Regions from separate parts of the Pseudoalteromonas sp. MTN2-4 genome, predicted to be linked through region 1. Evidence: predicted binding sites of a transcription regulator. Region 1 holds the regulator's gene; each other region holds the start of a gene.
The links. Region 1 encodes sigma-54, which starts transcription at its own class of promoters, with help from an activator protein. Its sites were predicted from a motif close to GTTGGCACGNNNNTNGNNT; they were not measured.

Region 1 (5,578 bases):
TTTAATTGTGGTTGATGAAACTAATCGCCCAATTGGCGCTCTGAATATGCAAGACTTATTAAAAGCAGGAGTCATTTAAATGCAATTTGCCGACTTATATCAACCAATCAGCGAAGATGTGGTCTCTAGAGCGAAACAAATCAAGTTGCTCATTTGTGATATTGACGGTGTATTCTCTGACGGCCGTATTTACCTTGGCAATAATGGCGAAGAATTAAAGGCATTCAACACCAAAGATGGCTTTGGTATAAAAGCTCTTATCAATGCAGGAGTTGAAGTTGCCGTGATTACCGGTCGCCATTCACAGATTGTTCAGCAACGTATGACTAGCTTAACAGTAAAGCATATTTACCAAGGGCAAGAAGACAAGGTGAAAGCCTACGAAGAGTTGAAAGCCAACCTAAACCTGACAGATGTCGAGATTGCTTATATTGGTGACGATGGTCCTGATTTGCCTGTCATGGAGCAAGTAGGCTTTGCAGTGGCCGTAAATGATGCTCACCCTATCATTCGCAACCTCTCACACTACACGACTTTACTGCCTGGTGGATTTGGCGCTGTGAGAGAATTAACTGACTTACTCATGTTGTGCCAGGGTCATACACTCGGCACATCAGGAACAAGCGCATGACGGTCAACCGCGTCATATTATTAATTATTTTTGCACTGACCATGTATTGGATATGGTCACCGTATTTTGCTCAACCTAAAAAGCGAAGTGCCACTGAAGAAGAGAGCATAGCCACCCCAGATTATGTTGCTACAGATCTAAAGCAAACCAAATATTCTGAAGCTGGCATACGAAATTATTTAGTTGAAGCGAATAAAATGGAGCTTTATCAACAACTCGGGTTTAGCCATTTTACATCGCCTACATTCACCCTGTTTAATGGCCCACAAAATTGGCAACTTTCGGCCAATGAAGCCACTTTATATGAAAATAACATGCTGATCTTAGAGGGAGATGTTAAAGCCCTAAATCTAACTGAAGGCGCAATGATCAGCCAAATCAGCGCAGACCATATTCAAGTAGATATAACTCAGCGCGCCATGCGCTCAGATCTACCCGTAGAAATTGTGGGCCCCCACTTAAATATAAAAGGGCAAGGCCTCAATGCCGACCTCAATACTGAAATTATTGAGCTCATTAACCATACGCGAACCATTTACTATGACCAATAAACTACTTCTTTCACTGCTACTACTCGGCTTTTCTAACTTTGCTTTGGCAGAAACAGCATCTATGTCACAGGTATCGATTAAGGCAGGTAAGCAGCAAGCACAATTAAAGACAAACATTGGTATCTTTGAAGAAAATGTTGAAATCATTCATGGCAACCGTGAAATTTATGCCGATAGATTAGAAGTACATCAGCGTGAAGAGCTCGGTGAGAACAAGCAGCTTTTAGTCGCAACAGGCAAACCAGCTCGTTTTATCGAAAAGCAACCTGATGGCACAGTACTCAGTGCCAGCGCAGAGGAAGTTAGGTATGACGTTGCCAATAGACTACTTACCATTAAAGGCAAAGCTGAAATAAGCCTAGGAGGTCAAAGTACAAAAGCTGAAGCGATTATTTATGACATCGAGAAGCAACTGATCAGTGCTGAACGAAACGAACAAAATCAGCAACGTGTACACACGGTATTAGTACCAGAGAAAAAAGCATCAAAGTCTAACCCTGAACAAGGTCAATGAGCATGAGTGTGTTAACTGCCACAGCCCTAGCAAAAAGCTACAAAGGCCGCCAAGTCGTAAAAAATGTCAGCCTAAGTGTGGAAGCTGGAAGCATTGTTGGTCTTCTCGGTCCTAATGGCGCAGGTAAAACCACCAGTTTTTACATGATCGTTGGTCTTGTGCCTAGCGATAAAGGTAAAGTCACCATAGATGACGAAGATATCACTTTGCTACCTATGCACAGTAGAGCACGTATGGGCATAGGTTATCTGCCTCAAGAATCTTCCATCTTCAGAAAATTGACTGTGTATCAAAATTTAATGGCAATTTTAGAAACGCGTAAAGACCTCAATAAAGTACAAAGAGAACAAACCCTAGACGACCTATTAGATGAATTTAATATTCAACATATTCGGGACAGTCAGGGCATGGCTTTATCAGGTGGTGAGCGCCGCCGAGTTGAAATTGCTCGCGCTTTAGCCGCAAACCCCAAATTTATTCTTTTAGATGAGCCTTTTGCTGGCGTTGATCCGATTTCGGTGTTAGATATAAAGAAAATTGTTGAGCACTTAAAAAATCGCGGCATTGGAGTTCTCATTACAGATCATAATGTAAGAGAAACCCTTGATGTTTGTGAGAAAGCTTATATTGTTTCACATGGTGAATTAATCGCGTCAGGTACGCCTGAGTCAGTTTTAGCTGATCAAACCGTAAGAGACGTCTACCTAGGTGAACAATTCCGTCTATAGTTAAAACAAGACATAATCCAAATAACAAAAAGGATTGTTAGAAATACATGAGGCAATCGCTACAGCTGCGCATGGGGCAGCAACTAACCATGACACCACAATTGCAACAAGCAATTCGCTTACTGCAATTGAGCACACTAGATCTACAGCAAGAGATCCAAGAAGCGCTGGATAGCAACCCTTTACTCGAAGTAGATGAATCGGAAATAGAGCCGAGTGCTGATGGCAATGATTCAGACAAAGCGACCAAAGATACTGATTCTATCGAGCAACTCTCTAATTCTGCTGATGATGGTCACGGTGATGAACCGACAAGCGATTACGAGCTTGATAGCGATGCCGCACTAAGTAAAGACACAGTTAGTGACGATCTCGCCATGGATGTAACGTGGGACGAGTACATGAGTGCAGCACCAAGCACAAGTAGCGGCCCAATGCCTGAAGACGAAACCATTTATCAGGGCGAAACAACAGAAACATTACATGAATATTTAATGTGGCAATTAGAGCTCACTCCATTCAGCCCAACGGATAAAGCCATAGCTGTTGCCATTGTTGAAGCCGTTGATGATGCTGGTCTACTTACTGTCAGTACCGAAGAACTCCTAGAAAGTATTAATGAAGGTAATGACGAAGAGTTAATTGAACTCGACGAAGTTGAAGCTGTATTAAAGCGTATTCAACTTTTTGACCCTGTAGGTATTGCAGCTCGCTCATTACAAGAATGCTTATGTATTCAACTCAATCAGTTTGATGTAGATACGCCTTTCATTGCTGAAACAAAAATGGTGTTAAGCGAGCATATTGATCTATTGGCCAACCGTGATTACCGCACCATCATGAAAAAGACCAAGCTCAAAGAGCCTGAGTTAAAAGAAGTGATGACTCTCATTCACAGTCTTAACCCTAAACCTGCCGCCAGTATTATTCGTGAAGAATCTGAGTATGTTATTCCTGATGTGTCGGTGAAAAAAGTAAAAGGCCGCTGGGTTGTTGAGCTAAACCCTGAATGTATGCCTAAAATTAGGGTTAATGATCATTATGCAGCAATGTCACGCTCAGTAAAATCAAGCACTGACAGCCAATTCATTCGCTCTCACCTACAAGAAGCAAAATGGTTTATTAAGAGCTTAGAAAGCCGCAATGACACTTTAATGAAAGTTACCAATTGCATTGTGCAACAACAACAGGCATTCTTTGAACATGGACCTGAGGCAATGAAGCCTATGGTTTTGAATGATGTTGCTGAGATGGTCGAAATGCACGAGTCTACCATTTCTCGTGTCACCACTCAGAAGTACATGCATACGCCCCGTGGCATTTTTGAGTTGAAGTACTTTTTCTCAAGCCACGTAAGCACTGAAAACGGAGGTGAATGCTCATCGACTGCGATTAGAGCATTGATCAAAAAGCTAATTGCTGCAGAAAATACAGCTAAGCCATTGAGCGACAGCAAAATTGCAGATATATTGGCAGAACAGGGAATCAAAGTGGCACGTCGTACAATTGCAAAATACCGCGAGTCACTCTCTATTCCACCGTCAAATCAGCGTAAGAGCTTGATTTAAGACGTAAACCAAGAGAAGGAAAATGCTTATGCAACTAAATTTAACTGGTCGTCACGTAGAAATTACAGATTCATTAAGAGACTATGTAAACACGAAGTTTGCAAAGCTAGAAAGGCATTTTGATCACATTAATAACGTTCACGTGATCTTAGATGTTGAGAAGCTGGTACAAAAAGCCGAAGCTACCGTTCATTTAAATGGCGGTGAAATTTTCGCTTCAGATGAACACTCTGATATGTATGCAGCCATTGATAAGCTCGTTGATAAACTCGATCGCCAAGTTATCAAACACAAAGAGAAATTAACTCGACACTAACCATGAAACTTAGCTCGATTATCAACAAGGACTGCAGTAAAGCTGCGGTCCTTTTTAATAGCAAAAAACGTGCGCTAGAGTACATCAGTGAATTAGCGAGCCAACACCTTCCAGAGCATAACGCCCACGAAATATTAGATGCATTCCTAACGCGGGAAAAACTAGGCAGCACAGGCATAGGCAAAGGTATTGCTATTCCTCATGGCCGCCTTACAGGCATTGATACTATTTTTGCCATTTTAGTGACTAATCAAAACGGTATTGATTTTGACGCAATAGATAACCGACCTGTCGATATTCTCTTGGCAATGCTTGTACCTGAAGGTAATAATGCAGAACATCTAAAGACCTTAGCTGCAATTGCTGATAAACTAAATAACAAAGAGTTTTGCAAGCAACTTCGTCATGCAAAAGACGATGAAGCACTCTATCAACTTATTGCACTTCAAGATTAATTAACAGAGAGGAATCCATGGAACTGATCATCATTAGTGGTCGCTCAGGGTCGGGCAAATCCGTTGCCTTAAGGGTATTGGAAGACCTAGGTTATTATTGTGTTGATAACATTCCAGTTAATCTCCTTCCCTCTTTGGTTAGAAGTGTTTCTGATAACTATGACAAAATAGCCGTCAGTATCGATGTTCGTAACCTGCCAAAAGAGCAACAAGAATTTAATGATATTCTTGAATACTTACCAGGCTTTGCAAATCCCACGCTGTTCTATTTAGATAGTGATGACCAAGCACTGATCAAACGCTTTTCAGAAACACGCCGATTGCATCCGCTTTCTTTAAATAACCTGCCGCTTGATTTAGCAATTAAAGAAGAAAAGAAATTACTCGATGTGTTAATCACACGAGCAGATGTGCTGCTCGATACGACAGATTTAAGTGTACACCAGCTAGCAGAAACCATTCGAGAGCAGATCCTTGGCAAAAAAGATAAGCAACTTATCATTACTTTCTTATCTTTTGGTTTTAAACATGGGATCCCTAAACAAGCCGATTATGTATTTGATGCGCGCTTTTTACCAAACCCGCATTGGGAGCCTGAACTAAAACCACTGACAGGTTTAGATCAACCAGTCAAAGATTATCTAGCAAGCCACAGCATAGTGCAAAAGTTCACGTGGCAGATTCAAACCTTTGTCCAGACTTGGTTACCTCATCTAGAGCGCAATAATCGCAGCTATTTAACCATTGCAATTGGTTGTACTGGCGGACAACACCGCTCTGTTTACCTAGCGCAAACCATTGGTGAAAGCTTTGCT
Region 2 (5,578 bases), on a different contig from region 1:
GTAATATTTCAAATGCCAATAGTATCAGTTCTAGCCAAGATAAAGTTTATCGAGCGCGACACCCTGTATTTGCAGCTGAACTGACCAAAGCGTCTGAGGCACATGATCCAAGCCAGCTAAATGCGTCGGTTGGAGTGAAAGTGCTAGGCATAGTAGAGAGTGATAAACCATTGCAGGTTGAGTACAACCCTAATCACCCTAGTGCTGACAAAGACGGGTACATCTATAAACCAAATGTGAATGTAGTAGAAGAAATGGCAAACATGATCTCTGCTTCACGTTCGTACCAAACCAATGTCCAAGTTGCTGATGCAGCCAAGCAAATGCTCAGCAAAACTTTATTACTTGGTCAGCGCTAGTGGGAGTATAGCCGATGAGTAACGATATTAATGCCGCATCTTCATATATGGATTCGTTACGTTGGTCTGAGCAAAATAAAACAACGCAGAGCGATAAGAAAAACGACGCATTGACGCAAGAAGATTTCTTTTCGCTGCTTACTCAACAATTGTCTTATCAAGATCCGAGTAAACCTGCTGACAATGACCAAATGATTTCGCAGATGACGAATTTTACAATGGCCGAAGGTATTTCCGGTTTAAATGAAAAATTTGACTTGTTGTCAGCCTCAATGACCTCTAATTCGGCATTACAGGCATCTACACTAGTCGGCAAAAAAGCGCTATTAGAATCGGATTCAATAGACTTTGGTGATGACCAATTAGCGAAAGGCTCGATTATTGCCCAAAGTCCTGTAGAGAGATTAACAGTCAGTATATTTGATGATAAAGGTCAACTAGTTCGTCAGATGGACATGGGGGCACAAAAAGCAGGTGCGATACGATTTGAGTGGGATGGTAAAAACGGTGATGGAGAAACCATGCCACCAGGTAATTACAAAATTAAGGCTGAGGGTAGTTTGAATGGTGAATATGCCAGTTTACCCATGGCCACATTTAAAAATATTGACAGTGTTAACGTAAACGGTGTTAACGGCATCATAGTTAATACGAGCTCTGGCGCAGTGAAATTATCAGACGTCGCAGAGATAGCATAGATTTTAAGTACTTAAATAAATTTAAGTGAAAGAGGTGAAAACATGAGTTTCAATATTGCATTAACAGGATTAGCTGCGGCACAAAAAGACTTAGATGTTACAGCAAATAATATTGCTAACGTAAACACGACAGGCTTTAAAGAGTCGCGTGCAGAATTTGCTGATGTGTACGCATCTTCAGTATTTAGTTCCGGTAAAACAAAGAATGGTGACGGTGCGCAAACGACTATGGTTGCACAGCAGTTTCACCAAGGTTCGCTTAAATTCACGCAAAACTCTCTGGATTTAGCAATCACAGGTGAGGGTTATTTTGCAATGAGTGAAGACCTAGCATCACAAGATTACACTTATACACGTGCTGGTGCATTTAAGTTAAACCAAGATAACTTTGTAACTGATGCGAGTGGTAATTTTTTACAAGGCTTCCCTGTAGACCCTGGCACTGGTAATACAACTTCATTGAGCCTAAGTACTGCTTCTCCGATTCAAATTCCTGACGCTTCGGGTTCTCCTCGTCATACTTCGAATATATATAGTTCTATGAACTTAGATTCGAGAGCGTCGCAGCCAACAACAACCCCTTTTGATCAAGGTGATAGCACCAGTTATAACTCATCTACATCAACGACTATTTATGACTCATTGGGTGAGCCGCACGTTATACAGCTATTCTTCGTGAAAACGGGTACAGCTAACCAATGGGAAGTTTACGGTACTATGGATGATGTACAATTTGATGCGTCGGGAACAACACCTACAACACCAACACCGCTTGATACGCTGCAATTTACAGCATCAGGTTTACCTGATGTAACAGCCCCAGCAAATACATTCCCTGATTTTGATATTGCTTCTACAGCAGGTACACCTGGTACAGGTTTATCGTCATTATTAACCAATGGCGCCCAGTTCCCTAATAATATTACGGTGAACTGGAGTGATGAAGCGAATACTGCAAATAAAGTACCTACTCAGTATGCAAGTCGTTTTGAAGTAAAGGCGCTTGAGCAAGATGGTGCAACAGTCGGTCGATTAGCAGGTATTGATATTGGTGCTGACGGAAAAGTAGTTGCATCTTACTCTAATGGTGATACTTCTTTCTTAGGCCAGGTTGCTATGGTTCGTTTTTCTAACTCACAAGGTTTAGCGCAAGTAGGCGGCACATCTTGGAAGAAGAGCTTAACTTCAGGTGAGCCGATTGCGGGTGAACCAGGTTCAGGTACATTGGGTACTATCAATTCATCTGCACTAGAACAGTCGAATGTAAACTTAACGAATGAGCTGGTGGACTTGATCAGCGCACAAAGAAACTTCCAGGCTAACTCTCGTGCCTTAGAAGTTAACTCGACTCTACAACAGAACATTCTACAGATCCGATAATCACTTAAACCCTCTTTCATCAAGGCCGCATCAGCGGCCTTTCTTTTCTTTTTTGAACGTCAAAATTAGATTGGCACTTTTATTGCTTTATTAGGTTTAAGATTAATTTTTAGGCCAATGTAATGGATAAAATGCTGTATATCGCAATGTCGGGCGCCAAACAAAATTTGCTTGGTGTGGCATTAAAAGCGAATAACCTAGCCAATGCCAATACCACCGGCTTTAAAGCTGACTTTGCTCAAGCGCGTTCAATGCAAGCGTTTGGTGAAGGTTTACCAACACGAGTGTTTGCGATGCAAGAGCGGCCAGGTACCAATATGACCATGGGGGCAGTCGTTGAAACAGGTCGAGATTTAGACATAGCAGTAGACCAAAAGTCTTGGATCAGTGTGTTGGATGCTTCAGGAGAAGAAGCGTACACAAAAGTCGGTACCTTAAACATCTCCACTGATGGGGCGTTAAGAACGAGTCACGGCCGTCAAGTTATTGGCGAAGGTGGTCCAATTATTTTACCTGTGCCTGTTGATAAGGTTGTATTTAGTGACGATGGTTCAATTCAAGTTCGTCCTCAAGGAGCACCGGCTAACTTTTTAGAAGTAGTTGATAGGCTGAAAATCATTGAAGCTGATAACAGTAAATTGCAAAAGGGCAATGATGGCCTATTTCGTCCAAGAGAAGATGCTTTAGAAGATGGCTTTTGTGGTTTTTGTGACATATCTCCAACAGCGCGAGTAATGAGCGGCATGTTAGAGATGTCTAATGTCAACCCAGTGCATGAAATGACCGATATGATCAACCATCAACGTCAATTCGAAATGCAAATGAAATTAATGAAATCGGCAGAAGAAATGGATGAGAAACACGTTCAGCTTCTGCGTATTGTTTAATGAGTGAGGTATAAGTTATGAACCCAGCATTATGGATCAGTAAAACAGGCTTAGATGCCCAGCAAACTGATATTTCGGTTATCTCGAATAACCTCGCCAACGCCAGTACCGTTGGCTACAAAAAAAGCCGCGCGATTTTCGAAGATCTGCTTTATCAAAATATCAATCAGCCAGGTGGTCGCTCTTCGCAAGATACAGAACTACCGTCAGGTTTAATGTTAGGTGCTGGTTCAAAAGTTGTTGCGAACCAAAAGAACTTCTCGCAAGGTAATATGCAAAGCACCGAGAACTCATTAGATTGGATGATCCAGGGCCCGGGCTTCTTTGAGATTCAAATGCCAGACGGTACGGTTGCTTATTCTAGAAATGGCCAATTCACTACAGACGAGAATGGTCGTGTTGTGACTTCAGGCGCAGGTTTTCCTGTTCAGCCAGAAATGAATGTGCCAGACGATGCTAAGTCAATTAGCATCTCACAAGACGGTGAAGTGTCAGTAACGATAGCAGGACAAGCAGAAAATGTAGTTATTGGGCAGCTAGTGATCAGTGACTTTATCAATCCATCTGGTTTAGAGCCGATAGGTCAAAACCTTTATACAGAAACCGCAGTCAGTGGTGCGCCTGTTCAGGGCAATCCAAGTGTTGATGGTTTAGGCTCTATTGTGCAAGGTGCGCTTGAAACCTCAAACGTTAACGTGACCGAAGAGTTAGTGAACCTTATTGAAACTCAACGTGTTTATGAAATGAACTCAAAAGTTATCTCGAAAGTTGATGAGATGCTGAGTTACATTAACCAGCAATTATAGTTCTGGAGGCTACTATGCGTATTGTAAGTTTTATCATTTTAGGCTCATTGTTTTTAACAGGGTGTGTGTCTACACAAAATAAAAACGTCGTTAAAGACGATCCTTACTATGCGCCTATTTATCCAGAGCAACAAGCTGAGCAAATTGTCGCAACAGGTTCCCTTTTTAATCCAAACTTATCAAATGATTTATATGGAGATAAAAAGGCACTCCGTGTTGGCGATATTTTGACAGTGGTACTTCGCGAGACAACGTCTGCGACAAAAGCGGCAAATACCACAACAGGTAAAGCGACCTCCGCATCGCTTGACCCTGTTATAGGGCTTGGTGGTGACAATATCAATATTGGTAGTCAAAGCTTGCAGTTTGGTATTAACTCAAATAACTCTTTTTCTGGCGACAGCCAAGCAAACCAATCAAATAGTCTATTTGGTAATATTTCGGTGAATGTGATGCGAGTACTACCGAATGGTAACTTAGTCGTTCGTGGTGAAAAGTGGTTAACACTTAACACGGGTGAAGAGTTTATGCGAATAGAGGGGATTATTCGTGCTGCGGATGTTAAGTCAGACAATACAGTAGAGTCGAACCGTATTGCTAATGCGCGTATTCAATATTCAGGTAAAGGTGATGGCCAAGAAGCGCAAAGTGCGGGTTGGTTAGCTAAATTTTTCTTAAGCACTCTGATGCCATTTTAAGGAACCATGATGAAAATGTTCAAAATAATGACTGCGGCTTTGCTTTTAATTATGAACCAAGCAGCACAAGCAGAACGGATCAAAGATGTCAGCATGGTCGAAGGTGTTCGTTCTAACCAGTTAGTGGGTTACGGTCTAGTAGTGGGTTTACCTGGCACAGGTGAACAATCTCGTTTTACAGAGCAAAGCTTTAAGGCCATGTTGAGTGGTTTTGGTATCACATTACCAGCTAACTTAAAGCCAAAAATTAAAAATGTGGCGGCAGTTGCCGTGCATGCAGAGTTACCACCTTTTGTAAAACCAGGCCAGAATATTGACATTACAGTATCTTCAATAGGTAGCGCAGGTAGCCTGAGAGGAGGCACGTTACTGCAAACATTCCTAAAAGGGGTTGATGGTAATGTGTATGCTATTGCGCAAGGCAGTTTAATTGTGGGTGGTTTAGGCGCAGAAGGGTTAGACGGAAGTAGAGTCGTTATCAATACTCCTACAGTTGGCCGAGTTCCAAACGGCGCGACAGTTGAACGAGCGGTTGCAAGCCCTTTTACACAAGGTGATTTTATTACTTTTAACCTTAACCGTCCTGACTTTACAACAGCAAAACGTTTGGCTGACACCATTAATGATTTGGTCGGACCTAATAGTGCAAAACCAATGGATGCTGCGTCTGTTCGTGTAATAGCACCACGAGACCCTTCACAGCGTGTTGCTTATTTATCGACACTTGAGAATTTAGAGTTCAAACCGGCA
Region 3 (5,578 bases), on a different contig from region 1:
CAAAATAGTTCACTTAATTAAGAGGATTGGTACGAGTATAAAAAGAGTATATATAAAGCTGTATAAAAAAACAGTGTCAAAAATGTAACACTTAATAAATTTAGACTGAAATGCACCTTAGTTATTGAAAGTAAATAGTTTTTAATTTTGGCGCACAATTTGCTTTATTCGGTTAGTTTAAAGTTTTGAGATTAACGTTATGGCACTAGCACAATTAGCCCAGACATCACATTTATCTCCAGTAACGCCTCTAAGTCGTCGACCTGATTTAGAGTTTAACCCATGTTTACTGCAGGAGGCTTATGTGGGGGAATTAAGCGACTTACGTCAACAAGCAAGTTGGTTAAGTCACCTAGTTGATACTATGCCTGCTGGCGTTGTGGTACTCGATGGTCAAGGTATGATTGCCAAGGCAAATCAAATAGCCATTGACATGTTGGGTGAGCCGCTAGAAGGTGAAAAATGGTTTAATATCATTCAACGCTCTTTTAGCCCGCAACAAGACGATGGACACGAAGTGTCATTGCGAGACGGTCGTTTGATCAAGCTTGATATTACTGCACTTGCACCAGAGCCGGGGCAATTAATTTTAATGACCGACCTAACAGAAACCCGTCGTTTACAGAAACGTATGGCACATATGCAGCGTTTGAGCTCTCTAGGTAAAATGGTTGCATCGTTAGCGCACCAAGTTAGAACGCCACTTTCGGCAGCTATGCTGTATGCAGCTAATTTAGGTAGTAATAAAGTGCCTGAAGCATCTCGTTCACGCTTTCATGAAAAACTGATGTCTAGATTGAAAGATCTCGAATCGCAAGTAAACGATATGTTGCTGTTTGCAAAAAGCGGTGAGCAGCAAGTGATCGAAAAAGTGTCTATGCAGCAACTGCTTAGTGAAGTGAAAGCGGGGGCAGATGCCATGGTGGCGATGAATAGTAGTGAGCTTGAAGTAAATTTACCAGAACCAGACATTGAGATTTTAGGTAATAAAACAGCGCTCGCCAGTGCCATCCAAAACTTAATTCACAACAGTATTCAAGTGATTGGCAAACATGCGCACATCACATTAAGCGCAGCGCGTGATGAAGAGTCAGATAGAGTCAGAATTTCAGTGTCTGACAATGGCCCAGGTGTTGATTTAGCGCTGTCAGAAAAAATATTTGAACCTTTCTTTACCACAAAAAGCCAAGGTACAGGCCTAGGTTTAGCGGTTGTTAGCTCAGTGGCTAACTCACACAAAGGTAAAGTAGAAGTCACCAATAATGAGCAAGGCGGTGCGTGTTTTAGTTTATTACTGCCGATTTCATTCAGTACAGAGCAATTGGAGGTTGTATGAGTCATTCAATATTAGTCGTTGAAGATGATGCAGGGTTAAGAGAAGCACTAATCGATACACTTCAACTTTCAGGTTTTGATACGGTTGAGGCGAGCTCTGCCGAAGAAGCGGTGATGCTTTTGAAAAAACAAACCTTCTCTATTGTGGTCAGCGATGTGCAAATGGGCGCAATGAGTGGTTTGGATTTACTCAAAACCATTAAGCTTAACTACCCAGATTTGCCTGTGCTGATGATGACGGCTTATGCAACTATTGACGATGCAGTAGAGGCCATGCGTTTAGGTGCCATTGATTACATGGCAAAACCGTTCGCGCCAGAAGTACTTCTGAATATGGTTAGTCGTTATATGCCGGCAAAAGAAAAAGAAACTGAAGGCCCTGTGGTTGCTGATCCACAAAGTCTGCAATTACTTGAACTTGCCAATAAAGTCGCTAAATCTGATGCTAGCGTGATGGTGCTAGGGCCGAGCGGTTCAGGCAAAGAAGTATTGGCTCGATTCATCCATGATAAATCAGAGCGTAAAGATGAAGCCTTTGTCGCCATCAATTGTGCGGCTATTCCTGAAAATATGCTCGAAGCAACTTTGTTTGGGTATGAAAAAGGTGCGTTTACAGGTGCTATTCAAGCGTGTCCAGGTAAATTTGAGCAAGCACAAAAAGGCACCATCTTATTGGATGAAATCACAGAAATGGATTTAGGCTTGCAAGCTAAACTTCTTCGCGTGTTGCAAGAGCGAGAAGTAGAGCGTTTGGGTGGTAGAAAAACCATCGACTTAGACGTCAGAGTTTTGGCGACCAGTAATCGTGATCTTAAAGAAGCGGTGGCTGAAGGTAAATTCAGAGAAGATTTATATTACCGCTTGAATGTTTTTCCTCTGATGTGGCTGCCACTGAATGAGCGCCCAGGTGATATCGTAGTGTTAGCTGAGCACTTGTTAGCAAGACATACCAGCAAAGCTGGTAAGCCAGCAGTGCAATTAAGTGATAGTGCAAAGCAAAAGTTATTATCACATTCTTGGCCTGGTAATGTTCGCGAGCTTGATAATGTGGTTCAACGTGCTTTGATCTTGCAGCAAGGCGATACTGTACATGGTGAAGATATTTTTATTGAAAACTATCAACCGAGTTTAGTAACTACAAGAACAACGAATATGGAAGTCCCGCCACAGATCAATGTGGAGCAACAGGCGCGACATGTTGAGCCTGTAGTCAGTGACACAGAAAGTTATGATGCTGCAAATTATAAAGCGACACTACAAGATAAAGAGCATCAAATCATATTAGATACGCTCCATAAGTGTAATGGTAAGCGTAAAGATGTCGCTGAAGTATTGGGTATGAGCCCAAGAACCTTACGTTATAAACTCGCTAAAATGCGTGATATGGGGATCCCATTACCAGCATAACTTTCTTCTCTGCAAGAGGCCAAAATCTTGGCCTCTTTCTTATTGTCAAAAAGTCGACTCATACAAAATGATTCTAACACACTGAAAATAAAGATTTAATTTGTGGCACGTTTTGTGCTTTTACAAGTTATATGTTTTTATTGGAGTGGGTGTTATGAAAATCCAACCAAACTCTCTTTATCAAGAAATGCAGTCTCTGGCAGTAGAGGCAACGAGAAATACCATTAAAACCAATGAAGTTGCAGTGCAAAAAACGGCGGCGACTTCTTCAGCACAATTTGGCGATTTGCTGTCAGACGCAATCAATACGGTAAATGGTTTACAAAAAGATGCTAAATCAAAAGTAACGGCACTAGAAATGGGTGATAGAAGTGTTTCACTTGCCGAAGTCATGATAGCATCACAAAAATCATCAGTGGCTTTCGAAGCGACGGTACAAGTTAGAAATAAACTTGTAGAATCTTATAAAGAAATCATGAATATGCCTGTTTAATCAGGGTAGTGGAGTAGCACCGTGGCAACGAATCAATCAACCGATCTGACTTTAACCGATGGCACTGCTGGCGCTGGCTCTGAAGAGCAGCAAGAGCAAAAGTCGGGATATTTAAGCGCATTAAGTGGCGTTGATATGCTTCGCCAGGTGACTATTATCATTGCTTTAGCTATTTGTTTGGCAATAGCAATTGCGATTATCATTTGGGCACGCCAACCTGATATGCGCCCACTGGGCCAGTACCCAACCGAAGAGCTAGTGCAAACTCTGGATTTTCTTGATGCGCAGAAAATTGATTATGAGCTTGAAGGCAACACCATTATGGTTGCCGAAACCGATTACCAAACCATAAAACTACAAATGGCCCGTGATGGTTTCACGCAAGCACCAAGCTCAGGTACAGATATATTAATGCAAGACATGGGCTTTGGTGTGAGCCAGCGCCTAGAGCGTGAACGCCTTAAGCATAGCCGCGAACAGCAACTAGCGCGAACAATCGAAGAGCTACAAGATATCAATCGTGCCAAAGTCTTACTGGCTATTCCAAAAGAAAATGTATTTGCGCGCCGTGAGAAAAAGCCTTCGGCTACCGTGGTTATTACTTTAAAGCGTGGTAGAACGCTTGGCGGTGAAGAAGTTGATTCGATTGTAGATATCGTTGCTTCAGCTGTGCAAGGTTTAGAACCAGCTCGTGTTACCGTCACAGATCAAAACGGTCGTTTGTTAAATTCAGGTTCGCAGGACTCACTGGCTGCACGATCGCGTAAAGAATATGAAATTGAGCGCAAGCGTGAACAAGAGTACCTAGAAAAGATTGATAGCATCCTTATTCCTGTTGTTGGCCTCGGTAAGTATACCGCTCAAGTTGATTTAACCATGGACTTCAGTGCAGTTGAAGAAACACAAAAACGCTATAACCCTGACTTACCTGCTGTACGTAGCGAAACCACCTTTGAAGAAAGCAACATCGGTGGTATTACCGCAGGTATCCCAGGAGCGCTATCGAACCAACCACCAGTAAATTCAAATATTCCTGAAATCGCAGGTGGCGCTAACGGTCAAGGCTCATCGCCTTCTCGTTCACAAAAAGAAGCCACTCGTAACTATGAATTAGATACAACTATCAGCCACAAGCGTCAGCAAACAGGTGTGATTCGTCGCATCAGCGTTTCAGTGGCAGTAGATTATTTACCAAAAGCAGATGAAGAAGGCAATATGACAATGGCACCTCGTAGCCAAGAGGAGTTGATGAATATTCGTCGTCTACTTCAAGGTGGTGTGGGTTTTGATATGCAACGTGGTGATGCGTTAGAAGTTGTAACTGTCCCATTTGTACGTGAAGATATCATTGAGCAAGCTGATCTGCCGCTGTGGGAACAAGATTGGTTTATGAAAACAATCCGTCTTGCGCTTGGTGCCTTGGTTATTATTGTGCTTATACTGGCGGTTGTTCGTCCGATGCTGAAACGCCTAATTGACCCAGATGACACTCTAGAAGACTTTGATGAGGATGCGTTAACAACGGGCGTAGATTTAGGTGATAGCACGTTAGATATGCTGAACAATGAGTTTGATTCATCAGCAGTTGGCTTCTCATCAGATGGTACTTTACAATTACCAGACTTACACGGCGACGAAGACTTACTGAAAGCAGTAAGGGCGCTTGTAGCCAATGAACCAGAATTATCATCACAAGTTGTGAAAGCGTGGTTAACGGAAGATGAGTAACGAAGAAGAACAAAAACAGCTCCCAGTAGCTTTTGATGTTGAGAAGCTTGATGGGGTTGATAAAGCTGCCATCTTATTACTGAGCCTAACAGAAGAAGATGCTGCACAAATTTTAAAGCATCTTGAGCCAAAACAAGTGCAGAAGGTCGGTATGGCTATGGCAGCCTTAGACGACCTTTCACAAGCTAAGATCAGTGCGGTTCATAACCTATTTATTGAGCAGATCCAAAGCTTCAGTACAATAGGTTTCCAATCTGAAGACTTTATTAAAAAAGCACTTACGGCTGCACTTGGTGAAGATAAAGCGGCAAGCCTAATTGACCAAATTGTCATGGGCTCAGGAGCGAAAGGTCTAGACTCATTGAAATGGATGGACTCAAAGCAAGTTGCCAATATTATTCGTAACGAGCACCCGCAGATCCAAACCATCGTATTAAGTTATCTAGAGCCAGAACAGTCTGCCGAAATTTTGTCGCAATTCCCTGAAAAAGTCCGCCTGGATTTGACTATGCGTATTGCGAACTTAGAAGAAGTTCAGCCAGCCGCACTACAAGAGCTAAACGAGATTATGGAGAAACAATTCGCAGGTCAAGCCGGTGCGCAGGCTGCGAAAAT

Region 2: ACGHEH_RS16585 (flagellar basal body rod protein FlgF) is a predicted target of sigma-54. The motif match lies at 2,507-2,525, and genes of this name have one in related genera.
Region 3: fliE (flagellar hook-basal body complex protein FliE) is a predicted target of sigma-54. The motif match lies at 2,844-2,862, and genes of this name have one in related genera.

What each region holds. Positions count from the first base shown of each region.
Region 1 is NZ_BTGK01000009.1:79,885-85,462, reverse strand. Features, by position in the region: gene ACGHEH_RS17775 (KpsF/GutQ family sugar-phosphate isomerase) at 1-79, shown strand, start outside; gene kdsC (3-deoxy-manno-octulosonate-8-phosphatase KdsC) at 80-631, shown strand; gene lptC (LPS export ABC transporter periplasmic protein LptC) at 628-1,182, shown strand; gene lptA (lipopolysaccharide transport periplasmic protein LptA) at 1,172-1,696, shown strand; gene lptB (LPS export ABC transporter ATP-binding protein) at 1,699-2,424, shown strand; gene ACGHEH_RS17750 (RNA polymerase factor sigma-54) at 2,472-3,992, shown strand; gene hpf (ribosome hibernation promoting factor) at 4,021-4,308, shown strand; gene ptsN (PTS IIA-like nitrogen regulatory protein PtsN) at 4,311-4,763, shown strand; gene rapZ (RNase adapter RapZ) at 4,781-5,578, shown strand, end outside.
Region 2 is NZ_BTGK01000008.1:19,883-25,460, forward strand. Features, by position in the region: gene flgC (flagellar basal body rod protein FlgC) at 1-359, shown strand, start outside; gene ACGHEH_RS16575 (flagellar hook assembly protein FlgD) at 374-1,057, shown strand; gene flgE (flagellar hook protein FlgE) at 1,100-2,437, shown strand; gene ACGHEH_RS16585 (flagellar basal body rod protein FlgF) at 2,560-3,324, shown strand; gene flgG (flagellar basal-body rod protein FlgG) at 3,342-4,130, shown strand; gene flgH (flagellar basal body L-ring protein FlgH) at 4,145-4,828, shown strand; gene ACGHEH_RS16600 (flagellar basal body P-ring protein FlgI) at 4,838-5,578, shown strand, end outside.
Region 3 is NZ_BTGK01000008.1:55,153-60,730, forward strand. Features, by position in the region: gene ACGHEH_RS16740 (sensor histidine kinase) at 200-1,336, shown strand; gene ACGHEH_RS16745 (sigma-54-dependent transcriptional regulator) at 1,333-2,742, shown strand; gene fliE (flagellar hook-basal body complex protein FliE) at 2,897-3,235, shown strand; gene fliF (flagellar basal-body MS-ring/collar protein FliF) at 3,257-4,963, shown strand; gene fliG (flagellar motor switch protein FliG) at 4,956-5,578, shown strand, end outside.